DNA from 4 places in the Rhizobium phaseoli genome. Region 1 is predicted to be linked to each of the others. Evidence: predicted binding sites of a transcription regulator. Region 1 holds the regulator's gene; each other region holds the start of a gene.
The links. The regulator PhoB, encoded in region 1, activates phosphate uptake and scavenging genes when phosphate is short. The targets are predictions, from matches to a motif close to TGTCATNNANCTGTCAT.
Positions count from the first base shown of each region.

Region 2: a site for PhoB is predicted at 2,539-2,555, ahead of AMC88_RS18210 (YdcH family protein). Genes of this name have one in related genera too.
Region 3: a site for PhoB is predicted at 1,835-1,851, ahead of AMC88_RS05030 (DUF47 domain-containing protein). Genes of this name have one in related genera too.
Region 4: a site for PhoB is predicted at 1,614-1,630, ahead of olsB (l-ornithine N(alpha)-acyltransferase). Genes of this name have one in related genera too.

Region 1 covers NZ_CP013532.1:565,698-570,827, reverse strand. Annotated here, with positions in the region: gene argF (ornithine carbamoyltransferase) at 1-87, opposite strand, end outside; gene AMC88_RS02775 (aspartate aminotransferase family protein) at 125-1,324, opposite strand; gene AMC88_RS02770 (GcrA family cell cycle regulator) at 1,750-2,283, shown strand; gene phoB (phosphate regulon transcriptional regulator PhoB) at 2,541-3,224, opposite strand; gene phoU (phosphate signaling complex protein PhoU) at 3,359-4,072, opposite strand; gene pstB (phosphate ABC transporter ATP-binding protein PstB) at 4,117-4,932, opposite strand; gene pstA (phosphate ABC transporter permease PstA) at 4,948-5,130, opposite strand, start outside.
Region 2 covers NZ_CP013532.1:3,779,966-3,785,095, reverse strand. Annotated here, with positions in the region: gene AMC88_RS18235 (tetratricopeptide repeat protein) at 1-222, opposite strand, end outside; gene ykgO (type B 50S ribosomal protein L36) at 332-457, opposite strand; gene AMC88_RS18225 (5-(carboxyamino)imidazole ribonucleotide synthase) at 623-1,699, opposite strand; gene purE (5-(carboxyamino)imidazole ribonucleotide mutase) at 1,696-2,190, opposite strand; gene AMC88_RS18215 (YdcH family protein) at 2,229-2,432, opposite strand; gene AMC88_RS18210 (YdcH family protein) at 2,661-2,834, shown strand; gene AMC88_RS18205 (ArsR/SmtB family transcription factor) at 3,127-3,387, opposite strand; gene AMC88_RS18200 (sulfite exporter TauE/SafE family protein) at 3,541-4,305, opposite strand; gene AMC88_RS18195 (thiamine phosphate synthase) at 4,415-5,068, shown strand; gene AMC88_RS18190 (tetratricopeptide repeat protein) at 5,079-5,130, shown strand, end outside.
Region 3 covers NZ_CP013532.1:1,046,898-1,052,027, reverse strand. Annotated here, with positions in the region: gene tldD (metalloprotease TldD) at 1-1,275, shown strand, start outside; gene AMC88_RS05035 (GNAT family N-acetyltransferase) at 1,290-1,781, shown strand; gene AMC88_RS05030 (DUF47 domain-containing protein) at 1,963-2,604, shown strand; gene AMC88_RS05025 (inorganic phosphate transporter) at 2,604-3,617, shown strand; gene AMC88_RS05020 (nucleoside triphosphate pyrophosphohydrolase family protein) at 3,663-3,980, opposite strand; gene AMC88_RS05015 (D-alanyl-D-alanine carboxypeptidase family protein) at 4,064-5,130, opposite strand, start outside.
Region 4 covers NZ_CP013532.1:437,721-442,850, reverse strand. Annotated here, with positions in the region: gene AMC88_RS02130 (PAS domain-containing hybrid sensor histidine kinase/response regulator) at 1-1,569, shown strand, start outside; gene olsB (l-ornithine N(alpha)-acyltransferase) at 1,678-2,556, shown strand; gene AMC88_RS02120 (helix-turn-helix transcriptional regulator) at 2,623-3,612, opposite strand; gene AMC88_RS02115 (NADP-dependent malic enzyme) at 3,793-5,130, opposite strand, start outside.

The sequences.
Region 1 (5,130 bases):
CTGCTTGCGAACGAGCGCGTCGTTCATGATGGTTCTGAGGTCGGCCGATGTGACGGCCGAAAGATCGAGGAAATGTTTAGGAGCCATGTTCTTACCTGTCGTGCGCCCGAAAGCGCCAATCCCTTCAAGCCGTTTTCTTGACCTTGGCGGCGCGGATGCTCTCGGCGGCGCGTTCGAGGCGGGCGAGGCCCTCGCGGGCTTCCTCGGCGGTGACGACGAGCGGCGGAAGAAGGCGGATTACATTGTCGCCGGCCGGCACGCCGAGCAGATGCGCGGCGCGGATCGCCTGCAGCAGCTCGGCCGAGGGAACGGCCCCCTTGACGCCGAGCAGCAGGCCCTCGCCCCTGATATCCTCGATCACATCGGGATAACGGTCCTTCAGCGAGGCAAGCCCCTGGCGGAAGACCAGCGCGACGTCGCGCACCTGCTGGAGGAAGCCGTCGGCGAGAATGACATCGAGCACCGCGCTGCCGACGGCCATGGCCAGCGGATTGCCGCCATAGGTCGAACCATGGGTGCCGGCCTTCATGCCGGAGGCGGCCTCGGCGGTGGCAAGGCAGGCGCCGAGCGGGAACCCGCCGCCGATGCCCTTGGCGACCGCCATGATGTCGGGCGCGATGCCCGACCATTCATGGGCGAAGAGCTTGCCGGTGCGGCCGACCCCGGTCTGGACCTCGTCGAGGATCAGCAGCAGGCCGTTTTCGTCGCAGATCTGGCGCAGCGCCTTCATGAACTCGGGGGTGGCGGGGCGCACACCGCCCTCGCCCTGCACCGGCTCGATGAGGATTGCCGCCGTCGCATCGGTGATGGCGGCGCGGACCGCTGCGATATCACCGAAAGCTACCTGATCGAAACCCGGCGCCTTGGGGCCGAAGCCTTCGAGATATTTCTCCTGGCCGCCGGCGGCGATCGTCGCAAGCGTGCGCCCATGGAAGGCGCCTTCGAAGGTGATGATGTGGAAGCGCTCGGGGTGGCCCTTGGAAAACTGATAGCGGCGCGCCGTCTTGATCGCACATTCGAGCGCTTCCGCACCTGAGTTGGTGAAGAACACCTTGTCGGCGAAGGTGGCGTCCGTCAGCCGCTTGGCCAGGCGCTCCTGGCCGGGGATCTCATAGATGTTGGAGAGGTGCCAGACCTTGTCGGCCTGCTCCTTCAGGGCGGCGACCACATGCGGATTGCTGTGGCCGACCGAGGTGACGGCGACGCCGGCGCCGAAATCGAGATAACGCTCGCCGCCTTCGGTGATCAGCCATACGCCCTCGCCTCGCTCGAACCGCAACGGGGCACGAGAATAGGTGTCATACAGCGGCGCGGCTTCGGCCATGGCGCGGGTCTCCCGATCAGCGTTGTCAATCACCGGACTCCGGCTAAGAAAACCAGGCCCGAAAAATCAAAAATGCCGCCTTGCGGCGGCGACCAGCACTATTTCCTTTTCGCGCTGCAATGTCAACAAAACTGCGCCCTTAGCGCATGCAGCAAGCGTGTACAGCGGCATTTTCGGCCTTCAACAGGCATTATTGCAGAAATGACACGCAGGGGCAGCAAGTTGGGGAAAACTCGGAATTCGATTCATCCGGATTCCCGCGACTCTTGTCACGGAGTCAGCCTCACACTAGGTTAAAGTTCAATTACTAGACTGCATGCGGCGGAACTAGTCACCAAAATTGATCAGGCGTTTCTTGTTTCGGAGGCTTCCGGGACAACGGTGAGGGATTCTGCCATCACCAACGCAAAAGGTGGAGACAGGGCATGAACTGGACAGACGAGCGGGTCGAGAAACTCAAGAAGCTGTGGTCCGAAGGGCTGAGCGCCAGCCAGATCGCGGCACAACTTGGCGGCGTGAGCCGAAACGCCGTTATCGGCAAGGTGCACCGGCTGAACCTGCCGGGTCGTGCCAAGGCCGGCGGCACGGCGACGGCGGCGCGCACGCCGAAGCGCCAGACATCGGCACCGCGCGCGCCGAACTACGCCTCCCGGATCACCACCCGCACCGTGACCCGCCAGCAGGGCGCAACGATGCTGAAGGAAGAGATCGAGATCGAAACGGTCGAGGAAATGGAATACGTGCCGAAGGGCAACGTGGTCGTGCCGATCTCGCGCCGCCTCGGCCTGACGGAACTGACCGAACGCACCTGCAAATGGCCGGTCGGCGATCCGCTCAAGGACGATTTCCACTTCTGCGGCTGCGAATCCCCTGACAATTCGCCCTATTGCAGCTACCACCAGAAGCTTGCCTACCAGCCGATCAACGAACGCCGCCGGGCGGCAGCGCGCGTCAGCTGAGCCGGCAAACCATTGCTGGAAATGCGAAAACGGGCCGCGTGGCCCGTTTTTTTTTGTGTGAGGGGGTTGGGTGTGGCTGCCCCTCATCCGGCTGCCGCCACCTTCTCCCGGTAAACGGGGCGAAGGGATCAAGCCGCGACGTCTCCGTCCCTCACTGGCCCCTTGCACTGGCCCCTTACAGGGCACGTCCCCTCGCCCCTTTTACGGGGAGAGGGTTAGGTGAGGGGCCGACACCGGCAGAAAAAAATAGAAACCTCTCAGGCTTCCATCGAATAGCCGGCGCCGCGGACGGTGCGGATGACGTCCTGCATGTTGGAGAAGTTCAGCGCCTTGCGCAGGCGGCCGACATGGACGTCGACGGTGCGTTCGTCGACATAAATGTCGTGGCCCCAGACGCCGTCGAGCAGCTGCGAGCGGGAGAAGACGCGGCCCGGCGACGACATCAGGAATTCCAACAGGCGGAATTCGGTCGGGCCGAGGCGGACTTCGCGGCTCTTGCGATGGACGCGGTGGGTTTCGCGGTCAAGCTCGATATCGCCGCATTTCAGCACCGAGGACAGCACCTCCGGGCGGGCGCGGCGCAGCATCGCCTTGACGCGGGCGACGAGCTCGGGGGTCGAGAACGGCTTGACGACGTAATCGTCGGCGCCGGTGGACAGCCCGCGCACACGCTCGCTCTCTTCGCCGCGCGCCGTCAGCATGATGATCGGCAGCCGCTCGGTTTCCGGCCGCATGCGCAGGCGCCGGCAGAGTTCGATGCCGGAGACGCCGGGCAGCATCCAGTCGAGGATGAGGAGATCGGGCGTGCGCTCCTGAAGCCTGATTTCGGCCTCGTCGCCGCGCAGGATGGTATCGACCTCGAAACCTTCCGCTTCGAGATTATAGCGGAGAAGCACGCTGAGGGCCTCTTCGTCTTCAACAACTGCAACTCTCGGGATCATGCGTGTCCGTCTCCTCGCGCACGATCCTTAAACCGGGAGTGATTTAAGCAAGGGATCCCGCGCAAAATCAGAAATTGGCTGCGACCTCTTTGCGCGCCCGGACGGGCGCGCACGCAATGGCTGGTTCGGCACGGTTATTCCGTGGCGGCACCGACGGTGTTGGCGCTGTCGTCCTTCGGACGGTCGCCTTCCGGCTGGGCGCCGGTCGCCATGTAGTAGATCGTTTCGGCGATATTGGTGGCGTGGTCGCCGATGCGCTCGATGTTCTTGGCGCAGAAGAGGAGATGCGTGCAGCTCGTGATGTTGCGCGGATCTTCCATCATATAGGTCAGGAGTTCGCGGAACAGCGACGTGTACATCGCGTCGATCTCGTTGTCGCGTTCGCGAATGGCGGTCGCCTTGTCGGCGGCGCGCGTCGTATAGACGTCGAGCACTTCCTTGAGCTGGACGAGCGCCAGCTCGGACAGGTGCTCGAGACCGCGGGCGAGCTTGCGCGGAACGCCGGTGCTCTGCACGGCGATGACGCGCTTGGCGGTGTTCTTGCCGAGGTCGCCGACGCGTTCGAGATCGGCGGCGATGCGGATCGAACCCATGATTTCGCGCAGGTCGGCGGCCATCGGCTGGCGGCGGGCGATGGTGACGATCGCCTTGTCGCCGATTTCGCGCTCGGTGTGATCGAGGATCACGTCGTCGGAAATCACCTTCTGCGCCAGCGCGGTATCACCGTTGACCAGCGCCCGGACGGATTCGGCGACCATCTGCTCGGCCAGGCCGCCCATTTCGGAAATCCGCCTGGACAGGAACTTCAGATCATCATCATAGGCAGAATAAATATGTGTCGATGCCATGGGGCTTTGTCCTCGAATAACGGGAAGGCTTCGGATGACCGCAATCAGCCGAAGCGACCCATGATGTAGTCCTGGGTGCGCGGATCGTCCGGATTGGTGAACATCTTGTCGGTGTCGTTCTCCTCGACGAGGTTGCCGAGGTGGAACATGGCGGTGCGCTGCGACACGCGCGCGGCCTGCTGCATGGAGTGGGTGACGATGACGATCGTGTAGTTCTCGCGCAGTTCGTGGATCAGCTCCTCGACCTTGGCGGTGGCGATCGGGTCGAGCGCCGAGCAGGGCTCGTCCATCAGGATGACTTCAGGGCTGACGGCGACGGCGCGGGCAATGCACAGGCGCTGCTGCTGGCCGCCGGAGAGACCGGTGCCGGATTCGTGCACGCGGTCCTTGACCTCGTTCCAGAGGCCGGCGCGCTGCAGGCTGGTCTCGACGATCTGGTCGAGATCGGCCTTCGACTTGGCCAGGCCATGGATGCGCGGACCGTAGGAGACGTTTTCATAGATCGACTTCGGGAACGGGTTCGGCTTCTGGAACACCATGCCGACGCGGGCGCGCAGCTCGACGACGTCAATGTCCGGATCATAGATATCGTCGCCGTCGAGGGTGATCTTGCCGGCGACGCGGCAGCCCTCGATCGTGTCGTTCATGCGGTTGAGGCTTCGCAGGAAGGTCGACTTGCCGCAGCCCGACGGGCCGATCAGCGCGGTTACGGTGTTTTCACGGATGTTCAGGTTCACATCGAAAAGCGCGCGCTTCTCGCCGTAGTAAACCGAGACATCCTGTCCGATCATTTTATACGGGACGTTGCTCATCTTCTGATCCAGCGCCTTTTCAACTGCAGCTTCCGTCAACATGTTCATGATGTTTAACTCCGTTTACCAGCGGCGCTCGAAGCGACGACGCAAGAGGATGGCGCCCATGTTCATGACGATCAGGAACAGGAGCAGAACGATGATGGCACCCGAAGTACGCTCCACGAAGGCCCGTTCGGCCTCGTTCGCCCACATATAGACCTGCACCGGCAGGGCCGTCGAGGGCTCGAGCGGTGTCGCCGGCGC
Region 2 (5,130 bases), 1.3 Mb from region 1:
CAGGCGAATTTCGTTGGCGATGCTGCTGGCCTTGTCGGGATCGCGCTCACGCTTCAGCTGGCTGAAGAGCTGGTCGAGACGCTGCTTCGGCGAATTGTCGGCGTTGCTCTGCTCGACGATGACATCCTTTTCCGCCGCGATGGCCGGAAGCGGAGAGGTGGAGAGGACGAGGAAGAGCGGCAAGACCGCCGGCATCAAAGCAAAAAAGCGCATGGCGGACATATTAGCCCGCCAGCGCCGAAGATCAAACAAATTAGACGTGATCACCACAGCGACCCTCCGGATATCCGCCGGCGCAATCTGCGCGGCGCAGCAATCCGGATGCGCGCAATCAGCCCTGACGAGCCTTGTAGCGCGGGTTCAGCTTGTTGATGATGTAGATGCGGCCCTTGCGGCGAACCAGACGGTTGTCACGGTGGCGAGCCTTGAGCGACTTGAGCGAATTCTTGATCTTCATTTTTCTGATCCGCGATCTCTATGGGGGAATTCACATTCGCCCGTATCTTTAACAATCAAAAGCGCGCCGTCGGGGCGCGCTCTTTAGGTGGGGGAGCAGATACCCCGTCGCCCTTTCCGTGTCAACCACGTGACGGTGTTTTTCCCAAGGCGAGAGGGTGTTTTCTCACCGGGAAAGCGGCGATTTCAGCGCCAATGTGGTGACATGGCCCATCTTGCGGCCGGGACGCCACTCGGTCTTGCCGTAGAGATGGACCAGCGTATCGGCACGTCGCAGCCAGTCGGGAACGGCAAGGATATCGTCGCCGATCAGGTTCTGCATGACGCAGTCGGAATGCCGCTCGCCATTGCCGAGCGGCAGGCCGGCGACGGCGCGGATATGCTGCTCGAACTGGCTGACGGCGCAGGCGGCCTCCGTCCAGTGTCCGGAATTGTGCACGCGCGGAGCCATCTCGTTGGCGATCAGGCTGCCGTCGGCAAGCACGAAGAATTCGATGCCGATGACGCCGACATAGTTCAATGCTGCGAGGATTTTTTCCGCCGACCGGCGTGCGGCTTCACCCGTCGTTGCGGAGATCGCGGCGGGAACGGTCGAGGTATGGAGGATGCCGTTGCGGTGCACATTCTCGGCGGGATCGAAGCAGACGACCGTGCCGTCGGCGGTGCGCGCGGCGATGATCGAAACCTCGCGTTCGAAGGCGACAAAGCTTTCGAGGATCAGTGGCACGGCGCCGAGCGCGACATAGGCGCCGTCTGGGCTGTCGGCCGCCGAGCGGAAAACCTTCTGTCCCTTGCCGTCATAACCGAGACGGCGGGTCTTCAATACGCCCTTACCGCCGAAATCCTTAAGTGCCGCCTCGAGGTCGGCCTGGCTGTCGATCGCGTGAAAGCGGGCGGTGGTGATGCCGCAATCGTTGAGGAAGCGCTTTTCGACCAGGCGGTCCTGGGCGGCTTCCAGCGCTTTCGGCGGCGGATAGACGGGAATGCTTGCCGAAAGCGTTTCTGCGGCTGCGACGGGCACGTTCTCGAATTCGTAGGTGACGACGTCGCAGGCGGCGGCAAGTTCGGCCAGCGCCGCCGGATCATCATAGGCGGCGGTGATCTGCCTGTTGGCGAGCTGGGCGGCCGGGCAGTCCGCCTGCGGCTCGAGAATGATCGTGCGGAAATTCAGTCTGGCGGCGGCGATGGCCAGCATGCGGCCGAGCTGGCCGCCGCCGACAATGCCGATCGTTCTTACAGTCATTGGTCGTCCATCGGGTATTCGGCGATCGCAGCGCTCTGACGTTCGCGCCATTCGTCGAGCCGCTCGGCGATTTCTTCGTCGGACAGCGCAAGCACGGCGGCGGCGAGCAGGGCGGCGTTGACGGCGCCCGCTTTGCCGATGGCGAGCGTTCCCACGGGAATGCCGGCCGGCATCTGCACGATGGACAGAAGACTGTCCTGGCCGGACATGGTTTTCGACTGGACCGGGACGCCGAAGACCGGCAGCGGCGTCATCGATGCGGTCATGCCCGGCAGATGGGCGGCGCCGCCGGCGCCGGCGATGATAACCTTGAAGCCTTCGGCGCGCGCGCCCTTGGCGAAATTCGCCATGCGGTCGGGCGTGCGGTGCGCGGAGATGATGCGCGCATCATAAGGGATTTCCAGGGCTTCCAGGGTATCGGCCGCGTTCTTCATGGTTTCCCAATCGGATTGGCTGCCCATGATAATGGCGACGGGTGGTCTGTCTGTCATCGTTGCCGCTATTCCTCTCAAGCGATCGGGCGATACGATCAGGCGATGATATCAGGGACGATCTGATCTTCCAGCTTGGAAAGCTTGTCCTTGATAACGAGCTTCTTCTTTTTCATGCGCTGGATTCGCAGTGCGTCGCATCCGGTCTCGATCATGGCGTTGATCGCGGCGTCGAAATCCTCGTGCTCCTGACGCAGACGCGCCACCATGAGCCTGATTTCCGCCTGTTCCTGATCGGCCATGTGCATTCCCCGTTATCGTCTTCGGATCTTGTCCGATCTGCCGATGATTTCCGCAAGCTCCTATCACCAAATACGGGTAACGGCTAGTTAGTCTTGATCATGAATTTGCCATCTCATCTTCATCTTTTCGCCTTCGACAAGCCGTCAAAAATATGTCACAGTCCGGCGCGTTGACACCTTGATCCCCGACGATGATGGCCGGGGAGGGTAAGAGGAAGGAAGGGTCAAATGACAGTTGAAGCTCATCTTGAATCACTCCAGAAAAAGCATGTCGCTCTCGAGGAGGAGCTGCATGCACTCAGAACAGCTCCTTCGATCTCCGATACGGAAATTGCTGAATGCAAGCGCCGCAAGCTGCGCATCAAGGACGAGATTCAGCGTCTCAAGTCATCCGTCCATTAAATCTTCCCAAGGGTCGCCGGACGATCTTCTTGCGTAAGAGGTAAACCATCCATTCCGCCTAAAATTTGCAAGACCCGGTGATTTGACACCAGAATTGCGCCAGCCCGATGCTCGCGGCATCGCGGCTGGCGCTTTTGCATCTGGCGCCGCAGTTCGCGCTCGCGTGAGCCCAGGGTTCTTAGAGTATCTCGCGAAAGTGTGCAGCGGCTTTGCGATAAAGACATGCGTAAAAACAAAGACCTGAATCGTAACAACGAATCTTAAGACCGCGACACGCTTCAGGGGAGGGCGATCAGGCCCAGAACTGATCCAGCCAAAGATTGAGCTTGTCGAAGCCGCGGTTGTTGACCGCGTAGATGCGTTTCGTGCCTTCCGACGTCACGGAGACGAGGTTGCTATCGAGCAACGCCTTCAGGTGCTGCGAAACAGCGGGACGGCTGATCGATAGACCCTCGGCAAGCTGGTTGACTGTCCGGGGCGCGCGCCGCAATTCCTCCAGCAGAAACCGCCGGTGCGGATCAGCAATCGCAGAGAAGGGGTCCGTGTTCGACATGGCGGGAACGCTACGTCAAACCGGCCGCGGCGGCAAGAAAATTGTGCGTTGCAGCGTACGAGAGCGCCGCGCGTCTTCTGAGCCGCGCTCGGGACGCTGTTCCACCTAGAACTGCTGCATAATTCCTCAGGTCGAGTATGCAGCAGCGCTGCCTTACCCGCCAAGGCCTTCGCGCACGATCAGGAAGGCGGCGATGAAGGCCATCGCATACATGAAGGGATAGAAAATCTCCGGCTTCATGCGGCGCACGCACCAGGCGCCGGCAAGCGTGGCAAGCGGCGCGAAAGGCAGCAACGTCGCCGAGGTCGCGAGATTCTGCGTGTCGAGCTGGCCGAGCGCGAAATAGGGGATGAGCTTGACGGCATTGAGGATCGCGAAGAAGCGCACGCTGGTGCCGGTATATTCGCGCGGCTGCAGCTTGAGCGGCAGGGCATAAACCTGAAAGGGGGCGCCGCCGGCATGGGCGACGAAGCTGCCGTAGCCCGAGAACGCGCCCCAGAAACCGGCAGCGATCGGCCGCTGGCCGCGCGGCGGGATCACCCGGCCGGCGCCGGGGCCGAAATTGTTCCAGAAATAGCGCAGGCAGAAGAGGATGGTCACTGCGCCGATGACGATGCGCAGGATGTTGCCCGGAACGAGCGCCGAGGTCGCCCAGCCGAGGCCGATACCGAGGATGGCGCCGGGCAGCATGATCTTCAGCGTCGTCCAGTCGCCGTGCTTGCGCCAGACGACGAGCGAGATCATGTCCATGAAGACCAGGATCGGCAGAAGGATCGCAGCCGCCTCGACCGGCGAGACGACCAAGGCGAGAAAGGGCAAGCCGATCAGCGACAAAGCGTCGCCCATGCCGCCTTTTGCGAGGCCGACCAGCAGAACGGCGGGCACGGCGGCGTAGTAGAATGACAAATCCTGCGGCATGCTTTCGGCGTCCTCCTCTTGCAAGCCTCCTCTAACGGAACTACTCACACAAAACGAGTGCGGATCCGTCCTTTCGAAGAGGGGAATTCGCAGGAAACGGAAAGACCTCATGACCGAACCCGAAAACCGCTGCCGCCTGGTGCTCATCGTCCCTGATATCGCCGACGCCGATGAACAGGCAAGGATCGTCGCCGATGCGCTGAAGGGCGGCGATGTCGCCTCGGTGATCGTGCCGCAATACGGGCTCGACGACGGCACCTTCCAGAAACATGCCGAAAAGCTGGTGCCTGTCATTCAGGATGCCGGCGCCGCGGCGCTGATTGCGGGCGACAGCCGCGTGGCGGGACGGGCGAAGGCCGATGGCCTGCATCTTTCCGGCAATGCCGAGGCGCTTTCGGAGGCGATCGACAAGCACGCGCCGAAGCTGATCGTCGGCGGTGGCAATGCGGCCGACCGGCATACGGCGCTGGAGATCGGCGAAGTCCGGCCGGACTATATCTTCTTCGGCAAGCTCGATGGCGATATCAAGCCAGAGGCGCATCCGAAGAACCTTGCGCTTGGCGAATGGTGGGCTTCGATGATCGAAATTCCCTGCATCGTCATGGGCGGCACCGACCCGACTTCGGCGCTCGCCGTTGCGGAGACCGGAGCGGAGTTCGTCGCGCTGCGGCTGGCGGTCTTCGACGATCCCGCCCGGGCGCCATCAATCATTGCCGAGATCAACGCGTTGCTTGACGAAAAAGCGCCACGGTTTGAGGATTGAAATCGCGCTCATGCCGATCCCGCCCGCCCGCCTTTCGAAATATTTTCTTGCAAGCATGGCCG
Region 3 (5,130 bases), 480 kb from region 1:
CGGCTGAAGGGCGGCAGCTTCAATACCGAGCAGGGTTTCGGGCTACGCGCCGTTGCCGGCGAGGCTGTGGGTTATGCGCATGCAGGCGATCTTTCCGTCACGGCGCTGAAACGGGCCGCCGATGCCGTCAGTGCGGTCACGCGCGGTTATGCCGGCAGCTATGCAGCGGCACCCCAGCGCACCAACCGCAAGCTCTATACCGACGAAAATCCGATCGGCTCGCCGAGCTTCGAAGAGAAGGTGAAGGTGCTGACCGAGATCGACGCCTATCTCCGGAACAAGAACGACAAGGTGCGGCAGGTAACGGCGTCGGTGGCGGCTAGCTGGCAGATGGTCGACATCCTGCGGGCCGACGGTCATCGCGTTCAGGACATCCGCCCGATGACGCGCATCAATATCTCGGTCGTGGTCGGCGATGGCGACCGGCAGGAAAGCGGCTCCTATGGCCAGGGCGGCCGTATCGGCTTCGGCGATTTCATCGCAACGGGAAGCTGGAAGCTCGGCGCCGACGAGGCGTTGCGCCAGGCGCTGGTCAATCTCGAGGCGATCGATGCGCCGGCGGGCACGATGGATGTCGTTCTCGGTTCCGGCTGGCCGGGCGTCATGCTGCACGAGGCGGTCGGTCACGGGCTCGAAGGCGATTTCAACCGCAAGAAGACGTCGGCCTTTGCCGGCCTCCTCGGCCAGATGGTCGCGGCACCCGGTGTCACCGTCGTCGACGACGGCACGATCGACAACCGCCGCGGCTCACTCACCATCGACGACGAGGGCACGCCGTCGGGCTACAATGTGCTGATCGAGAAGGGCAAGCTCGTCGGCTATATGCAGGATCGGCAGAATGCCCGGCTAATGGGCATGGCGGCCACCGGCAACGGCCGCCGCCAAGGCTATGCGCATGTGCCGATGCCGCGCATGACCAACACCTATATGCTCGGCGGCGACAAGACGCCCGAGGAAATCATCGCCTCGGTGAAGAAGGGTATCTATGCCGTCTCCTTCGGCGGCGGCCAAGTCGACATCACCTCCGGCAAGTTCGTCTTCGGCTGCACCGAGGCTTACCTGATCGAAAACGGCAAGGTCGGCGCGCCGATCAAGGGCGCAATGCTGATCGGCAACGGCCCGGATGCGATGAAGCGGGTGTCGATGATCGGCAACGACATGAAGCTCGATACCGGCATCGGCAATTGCGGCAAGGGCGGCCAATGGGTGCCTGTCGGCGTCGGCCAGCCGCATCTGCGTATGGATCAGGTGACGGTCGGCGGCACGCAGACCTGAGGCGGGAGGAGCGCATGGCGGAGATCGAAATCAGGCCTTTTGCCGAAGGCGACGCCGATGACGTGCTATCGGTGATCCTGCCGATACAGCGCGAGGAATTCGGCATCGACATCACCGCCGATGCGCAGCCGGATCTCAGGGTCATTCCGGATTTCTACCAGTCCGGCAAAGGCCAGTTCTGGGTGGCCGTCAAGGACGACGTCATCGTCGGGACGGTCGGCTTGAAGGATATCGGCAACAACCAGGCGGCGCTGCGCAAGATGTTCGTCGCCGCCGAGGTTCGCGGCCGCGAGCACGGCGTGGCGGCGCTGCTCCTCGACCGCCTGTTTGCCCACGCCAGGGATGTCGGCCTCACCGATATCTTCCTCGGCACGACTGACAAGTTCGTCGCCGCCCATCGCTTCTATGAGAAGAACGGTTTCACCGAGATCGCCAAGAGCGCCCTGCCCCGCACCTTCCCGCTGATGGCGGTGGACAGCAAGTTCTACCGATACAAAGTCGGCTGATCGCTGCTGCTGAAAACCCGCCTTCGTGGGAAAAGCGGCTTTTCGGGGCCGGCTGTCACAAATCTGTCATAAACCTCGACCCGGCCCTATCTCGTCAAGGAGATAGAGGTTATGAACGGCCGTCCCGGATGGCGGCTCGCTGTCGCTGTCCAATGCCCAGACCAGGAATCGCGAGGTCCTTATGCTTGGTTGGTTTCGAAAGTTGATGCCGCGCGAAGACCGGTTTTTTGTGCTGTTTGAACAGCATTCGACGACCATCGTTGAAGCCGCGGAAGCCCTGGACCGGTTGCTGTCGGGCATTGAGATCGAACGGCAATGCGACACGATCGTACGATTGGAAGACCAGGCGGACAATATCACGCGTGAGGTCATGCAGGCCGTGCGGCGAAGCTTCATCACGCCCTTCGATCGCGGCGACATCAAGGACCTCATCCAATCCATGGATGATGCGATCGACATGATGCACAAGACCGTCAAGACCATCCGCCTCTTCGAGCAGACCAGCTTCGATCCGGGCATGCGGGAGATGGGCAAGACCGTTGTCGAGGCAGCCAATCTTATCGCCGAGGCAATTCCGTTGCTCGATCGCATGACCGCCAATGCGCCGCGTCTATCCGCCATTGTCGAGCAGGTCACGCGGGTAGAAGGCCGCTCCGACGAACTGCACGAGCAGGGCCTCAAAGATCTGTTCCGCCGGCACGGCGCCAACAATGCGATGGCCTATATGATCGGCAGCGAAATCTATGGTGAGCTGGAAAAGGTGGTCGACCGTTTCGAGGATGTCGCCAACGAGATCAGCGGCATCGTGATCGAGAATGTCTGATGGAGGCCGCGCTCGCTCTTCCCCTTCTCGTCGGCCTGATCGGCGTCGCCCTGCTGTTCGATTTCCTCAATGGCCTGCATGATGCCGCCAATTCGATTGCGACGATCGTATCGACCAGGGTCCTGAGGCCGCAATACGCGGTCATCTGGGCTGCGTTCTTCAATTTCATCGCCTTTCTGTTCTTCGGCCTGCATGTGGCCGAAACGCTCGGAACCGGCATCATCGATCCGGCGATCGTCACGCCACAGGTGATTTTCGCAGCGCTCGTCGGCGCCATCGTCTGGAACGTCGTGACCTGGATCTTCGGCATTCCTTCCAGCTCCTCCCACGCTCTGGTCGGCGGACTGGTCGGAGCGGGCCTTGCCAAAACCGGTCTGAGCTCGATTGTCTGGAGCGGCCTTCTGAAGACGGCTGCGGCAATCGTCATGTCGCCGATGATCGGCTTTCTCCTGGCGCTGTTTCTAATCCTGGCGGTGACCTGGACATTCATCCGCCAGACGCCCTTTGCAGTCGATCGATCGTTTCGCTTCCTGCAATTCGTCTCGGCCTCGCTCTATTCGCTCGGCCACGGCGGCAACGACGCGCAGAAGACCATGGGCATCATCGCCGTGCTGCTTTATTCGCAAGGTTACCTCGGCGGCGGCTTCCATGTGCCGCTCTGGGTGGTCCTGTCATGCCAGGCCGCAATGGCTCTCGGCACGCTGTTCGGCGGCTGGCGCATCGTTCACACGATGGGTTCGAAGATTACCAGGCTGAACCCGATGCAGGGCTTCTGCGCCGAGACGGGCGGCGCCTTGACGCTTTTCGGCGCGACCTGGCTCGGCATTCCGGTTTCAACCACCCACACCATAACCGGCGCCATCATCGGCGTCGGCGCTGCAAGGCGCATGTCTGCGGTGCGCTGGGGTCTGGCGGGCAATATCATCGTCGCGTGGGTCATCACGTTGCCGGCCGCCGCGATGATTTCGGCGCTTTCGTTCTGGCTGGTAACCGGATTGAGCGCAATCTTCTAAAGCCGGTCGCGATCTCCAGGATCCGGGGGCGCGATGCCGCAGTGCTTATGCGTCCGGCCTCTGCGCCGGCTGAAACCGCCACTTCCGTTCGATCGCGGCGGCAAGGTCGATGTCGTTGCGGCGGGCAAAGAGCAGGATATGACCGAGCAGGTCGGCGGCCTCGTCGGCAAGATCGCGGTCGAGCTCTTCCTGCGTCCGCTCCCTCCGGCGGCCGCGGCCGGTCAGGCGGTTCCAGGCCTGGGTGAGCTCACCCATTTCCTCCTGCAGTTTCAACAGGAACCAGTCGGCGTCGCGCTCAATGCCGTTGGCGGCGGCATAGGCGGCGGATGAGGTTTCGAACTGGTCGGCGAGACGGCGCAGCATGGGCGTTCTCCTTTTGTTTATGGAAGGAGACCGCGATTCCCGAGGAATGTCCAGAGTGGCCTGCCCGGACTGTCGCGCGGCGGTCAGCCGTGATCGGGCAGCAGCATGCAGTCGTAGGACCGCTGCTTCAGCGCATCGCAGGCGGAGACGGCGGCATCCTTGCTGGCGAAGCCGACGAAGCGGGCGCGATAGATCTTGTTAGCGCCCGTCCCGACCGCCTCGGTATAGGGCGAGGCGGAAACCAGCGGCGCGCCGCCTTCCGACTTCGCCTGAGCGAGAAGCGCACGCGCCGCATCGGCGCTCGGGGCGGCCGAGATCTGGATCTGCCAGTCGCCATCGGCCTTGTCTGCCGGCATTTTCGACGCCTTGCCGGCGTTCAGAATCTCGTCCATCGCGACCGGACGCTCCATCGGCACGACGGCGTCATCGGCATAGGCCAGGCTCTTTGCAGCTAGATCATCGGCCGGGCGCGGCGCATTGAGCGGCACCGGAACATCGGAGGCATCGGCGGCAGAGGCGACTTCGACAGGCTCCTTGGCGCCGACGCTCGCCACCAGTCTGGCACCGCCGGAAGACGAGGCACGGCCGAGATAGCGGTCGAGCAGACCGGCCATCTTGGCGTCGCGGCTGCGGGCGGTGCGGCCGCCGAGCACGACGCCGACGACGCGGCGGTTGCCGTCCCTGACGGCGCTGACGAGGTTGAAGCCAGAGGCGTTGGTATAGCCCGTCTTGATGCCGTCCATGCCCTGGTAGCGGTACATGAGGTTGTTGTGACCGCGCACGGTCTTGCCGCGGAAATTGAAGCTTGCCATCGAAAACAGGCGGTATTCATTCGGGTAATTCTTCATCAGCGCCACGCCAAGCGTCGACATGTCGCGCGCCGTCGTCACCTGGCTCGGATTGGGCAGGCCCGATGCGTTGACGAAGACGGTGCGGCTCATGCCGAGCTGGCGGGCTTTGGCCGTCATCATCCGGGCAAAACCGCTCTCCGAGCCGCCGAGCGTCTCGGCCATGGCGGCGGCGGCATCATTGGCGGATTTGACGATCATGCCATAAACGGCCTCTCGCACCGTGATGGTGCCGCCCGCCTTGACACCGAGCTTAGTCGGGGGCCGGGCGGCAGCATATTTCGACATTCTGATCGGCGTAT
Region 4 (5,130 bases), 130 kb from region 1:
TATAACAGCGCCGCCAAATCCCGGCTGCTTGCCACCGTCAGTCACGAGGTGCGCACGCCGCTTTCCGGCATCCTCGGCATGACGCATCTGCTCGCGGAGACGCGGCTGACACAGGAACAGCAGAATTACCTGGCGAATATCCGCCAGTCCGGCCACGCGCTGACGCAGCTCGTCGAAGACCTGCTCGATTTCTCCACCATCGAGGTCGGCCGTTTCGAACTGCACCCGCGCTCGGAATCGCTGCGCAAGCTTCTCGAGAGCGTCGTCGAGATGCTTGCCCACCGGGCGCATGAAAAGGGTATCGAGATCGGCGCCACCGTGTCCTCTGACGTGCCCCAGAATATGAGCTTCGATCCGGCGCGGCTGCGGCAGGTTCTGTTCAACGTCATTGGCAACGCCGTGAAGTTCACGCAGGTGGGCGGCGTCTTCATCCGTGTCTCGCTTGACGCCGGCAATCTGTTGATCACCGTCGCCGATAGCGGTCCCGGCATGACGGCCGAGGAGCAGGCGCGTGTCTTCGGCGAGTTCGAGCAGGGCGGCACCGTCGCCGACAAGAGCGCCGGCACCGGGCTCGGTCTTGCGATCTCCGCCCGCATCATGCGCGAATTCGGCGGCGCATTGACGGTAGCCAGCGAAAAGGGCCTGGGCAGCGAATTCACCATCCGCTTTCCCGTCGATGTCGGCAGCGAAAGGCCCGAGCGGCGAAACACGCTGCTTGCCGGCAACAGCGTCGTGCTTCTGGCACCGGCAGGTGCGGCGCGCACCGCCATCGCCGAGACCATCACCACGCTCGGCGGCATCTGCCATCTCGTCGGTGACGGCGAGACGGCGCGGGAAAAGCTGCTCGGCATGGCCAGTTACGGTGGTCGGCCGACTGATATCATCGTCGATCATCGCATGTCGGCGGAATTTTCCGCCCATCTTGCCGATCGCGCCGAAATCGCTGCGCTGGGCCTGCGCAAGGTTCTGCTCGTCAACCCGGAAGAGCGCAGCGCCCATCCGCTCGACCTGTTCGACGCCTGGCTCATCCGGCCGCTTCGCGAACAGTCGCTGATCGATGTGCTGCGCGGGCGCATGCGCGGCATGGAAAAGCGCGACGCGCTGAACGACAATCAGCCGGGCTTCGGGCTTTCGGTTGCGGAGACGAGAGTGGCGGCGAGCGGGCTCAGCATCCTGCTCGGCGAGGACGATCCGATCAACGCCATGCTGGTGCGCGTCGTCCTGGAAAAAGGCGGGCACAAGGTGCGTCATGTCGAAGACTTCGAGACGCTGCTCGATTGCGCCCTGGGCGAGGCGGATGCCCGCCCCGACATCATCATCAGCGATCTGTCGATGCCGGGCGGCAACGGCATCGACATGCTGGGACGGCTGCGCGGCCACGAACGGCGGCTCGATCTTGCGCCGGTACCGGTGATCGTGCTGACCGCCGACAAGAGCGACGAATCACGCCGCCAGGTTTTGCTCAACGGCGCCAACCGCGTCATGGTGAAGCCGGTCGACCCGCTGCGGCTGCTGACCGAAGTTCAGGCGGTCGCCGCACTTTCGGCCCGCCGGGCAGAGGCGCGATAGAGCCTCTCGGGCCCAGCCCGCTCCTTGCCTCGGGAAATGCAATATGTCACTTTCCTGTCGTACAGAAGTGTTTTATGGCGTCGATAAGCCGGCAACCGGAGAATCGCCATGTCCTCCATCGACATCCTCAATCGTGACGTCACCGCGGAGGCTGCACGGCCGTCGACGGCTGCTGCCCAGAAGGACGGCGATATCCTGGGCCGGATCGGCAATCTGGAAACGCGCCTTGCCCGCTCGGCGCGCGAGATCGACGCCGCCCAGGCGGTGCGCTACCGGGTCTTCGTCGACGAAATGAAAGCGCAGCTGCCGCTGGACGCCATGCGCCGCCAGCGTGATGTCGACGCTTATGATGCCTTCTGCGATCATCTTCTTGTTCTCGACCGTGCGATCGAAGGCGATCCGGAAGACCAGATCGTCGGCACCTATCGGCTGCTGCGCCAAGATGTCGCCATGGCCAATGGCGGTTTTTACTCGGCTTCCGAATTCGAGATCGAGGGGCTTCTCGCCAAGCATCCGGAGAAGCGCTTCATGGAGCTCGGCCGTTCCTGCGTGTTGCCGGAATACCGCACCAAGCGCACCGTCGAGCTCCTGTGGCAGGGCAATTGGGCCTATGCGCTGAAACACGGCATGAGCGCCATGTTCGGCTGCGCCTCGTTCCCCGGTGTCTATCTCGAAAGCCATGCGCTGGCACTGTCCTTCCTCTACCATAATGTGCTGGCGAAGGACGAATGGGCCGTCGGCGCATTGCCGCATCTCGCCCGCAACATGGACCTGATGCCGGTCGAGGCGGTCAACCCGAAGCGGGCGCTGATGGCCCTGCCGCCGCTCATCAAGGGGTACCTTCGCCTCGGCGCGATGGTCGGCTCCAGCGCGGTCATCGACCACGCCTTCAACACGACAGACGTGCTGATCGTGCTGCCTATCTCCAGCATTTCCGACCGCTACCTGAACTATTACGGCGCCGACGCCGGCCGCTTCGCGAGCTAAAGTCTTTTCTGGTCGGCTTGCAGCATGCTGCCCTGGCGCAAACCTCCCAGGCTCGCGATCGGCGTCTCAAAGATCGGATCGCCTTCGCGTGTCCGACGGATTCTCGCCATAGGCCGCCCGATAGATTGCCGCAAAACGGCCCAAGTGGAAGAACCCCCACTTCAAACAGATGTCCCGCAACGGCTGGCGGTTTGAAGGATCGCGCAGATCCTCCCGGACCGCCTGCAAACGGATCGTCCTGAGGTAGGCAGACGGTGTGTTTGCCTTGAAGGCCCGAAAGCCGACTTCAAGAGCGCGAATGGAAATGCCCGCCGCGTCCGCGACATTCTGCATCGTCAACGGCTGCGCGATGTTCGCATGCATAAATTCAATTGCGCGACGGACATGCCGCGGTGCGATCAGATGGATTTTCTTATCCAGAAGATGCGAGAGCCGATGAGGAACCAAACGTACGACCAGATCGGCAAATGCCTGGGTGAGGTTTGATATGGCAATCGGCGAGTGGAGTAGCGGGCCGCCGTTGCGCATGCCGATGATCATCGTTTGAGCGAGACCGAAGATCAGCTGTCCCGCCGCCGTGGAACGATCAACGACCGGCGCCAGGTCCAGTGCCCCGGTGAGCGGGGTCTCCAATACGGCGGCGACGGTCTGAGCTACGATCGCCCAACTTAGACTGAGTGTGTCCGACCGGTGTGGCGCTGCCCGTACCGAAACCCGTTCCGGCTCAAGATTGTTCGCCATCAACAGCCGCCCGGGTGTTGCTTCGGCCAAGGTCCGACCAAAGGCGACGTCGAGAGCTCCCGTGCGCGGAACGATGATGGCCAGGGTTTCCGGCGTTCCATCTGCCGTTCTTGCACCCCAGCCGCCGGAATCCTGGTTGCTGACCAGCGACAACCTCTCATCACCCCAAAACCCGACTTTCCAGTCGAGTGGTTTGTCTCGACCATTTCGCCATGCGTCGAACGAACCGAACCCCTTGGTCAGAGCCTCGACCATATCGTCGAACGTTGTCCCCTGAAATCGGGCAGTGAAATTCGGGGATGCGTTTTCCGACATGGGAATCCAAACGGCTGATGAATATCATTTATATGCCGCGGGCATTGTTTCAAAAGTATTACTTATCGGATTGAGCCTTTCAACCATATCTTCGGGGAGCAAGCCACAAAAAGGCGCGCCCGACCGACGTGCTGTCGGCCGGGCGCGAAATACCCTCTCGAATGGGAGGCAGAGGCGAGTTTACGAACCCGCCCCGTAGGCAGCGATCGCCGCCATGTTGACGATATCGCTATCCTTGGCGCCCATCGAAGTGATCTGCACGGCCTTGTCGAGGCCAACGAGGATCGGGCCGATCACCGTCGAGCCGCCGAGTTCCTGCAGCATCTTGGTCGAGATCGAGGCCGAGTGGAAGGCCGGCATGACCAGCACGTTGGCGGGGCCGGAGAGCCGGCAGAACGGATATTGCTCCATCACCTTGCGGTTCAGCGCGACATCGGCGGCCATCTCACCGTCATATTCGAAATCGACGCGGCGCTTGTCGAGGATCTTCACCGCCTCGCGCACCCGCTCGGAGCGTTCGCCGGAGGGATGGCCGAAGGTGGAATAGGCAAGCATGGCGACGCGCGGCGGATAGCCCATGCGGCGCGCGAGACCGGCGGCTTCCTCGGCGATATCGGCGAGCTGCTCGGCCGTCGGCATGTCATGCACCGCGGTATCGGCGACGAAGACGGTGCGGCCGCGGCAGAGCGCCAGCGACACGCCGATGACGCGATGGCCTGGCTTCTCGTCGATGCAGCGGCGCACATCTTCGAGCGCGGTCGAATAGTTGCGGGTGATGCCCGTCACCATGCCGTCGGCGTCGCCCAACGCCACCATGGTAGCGGCGAAGTGGTTGCGATCGTTGTGGATCAGACGCTGGGCATCGCGGTGGAGATAGCCGTGCCGCTGAAGCCTTGCATAGAGATAATCGATATAGGCCTCGACGCGGGTGGAGATACGGGCATTGACGATCTCGAGGCCGGGGCGGTTGAGATCGATGCCGGCGCGCTCCGCCGTCGCCCGGATCAGGTCCTCGCGACCGAGCAGCAGCGCGGTGCCGAGCTGCTGATTGGCATAGGACAATGCTGCGCGCAGCACCTGCTCTTCCTCGGCTTCGGCAAAGACGATCCGCTTCGGCCGGCGGCGCACCCGCTCGTAGAGGCTGGCGAGCGTCGAGGCGATCGGATCGCGGCGGGCCGAAAGCTCGCGGGCGTAACCGGCCATATCGGTGATGACCTTGCGGGCAACGCCGGTCTCGATTGCGGCCTGCGCGACCGCGACCGGGATGGCCGAGATCAGCCGCGGATCGAATGGAACGGGGATGATGTATTGCGCCCCGAAACGCGGCCGGTTGCCCTGATAGGCGGCGACCACATCATCGGGCACGTCCTCGCGGGCAAGATTGGCCAGCGCGTTAACGGCGGCGATCTTCATGGCGTCGTTGATCGTCGAGGCGCGCACGTCGAGCGCGCCGCGGAAGATATAGGGGAAGCCGAGGACGTTGTTGACCTGGTTCGGATAGTCCGAGCGGCCTGTCGC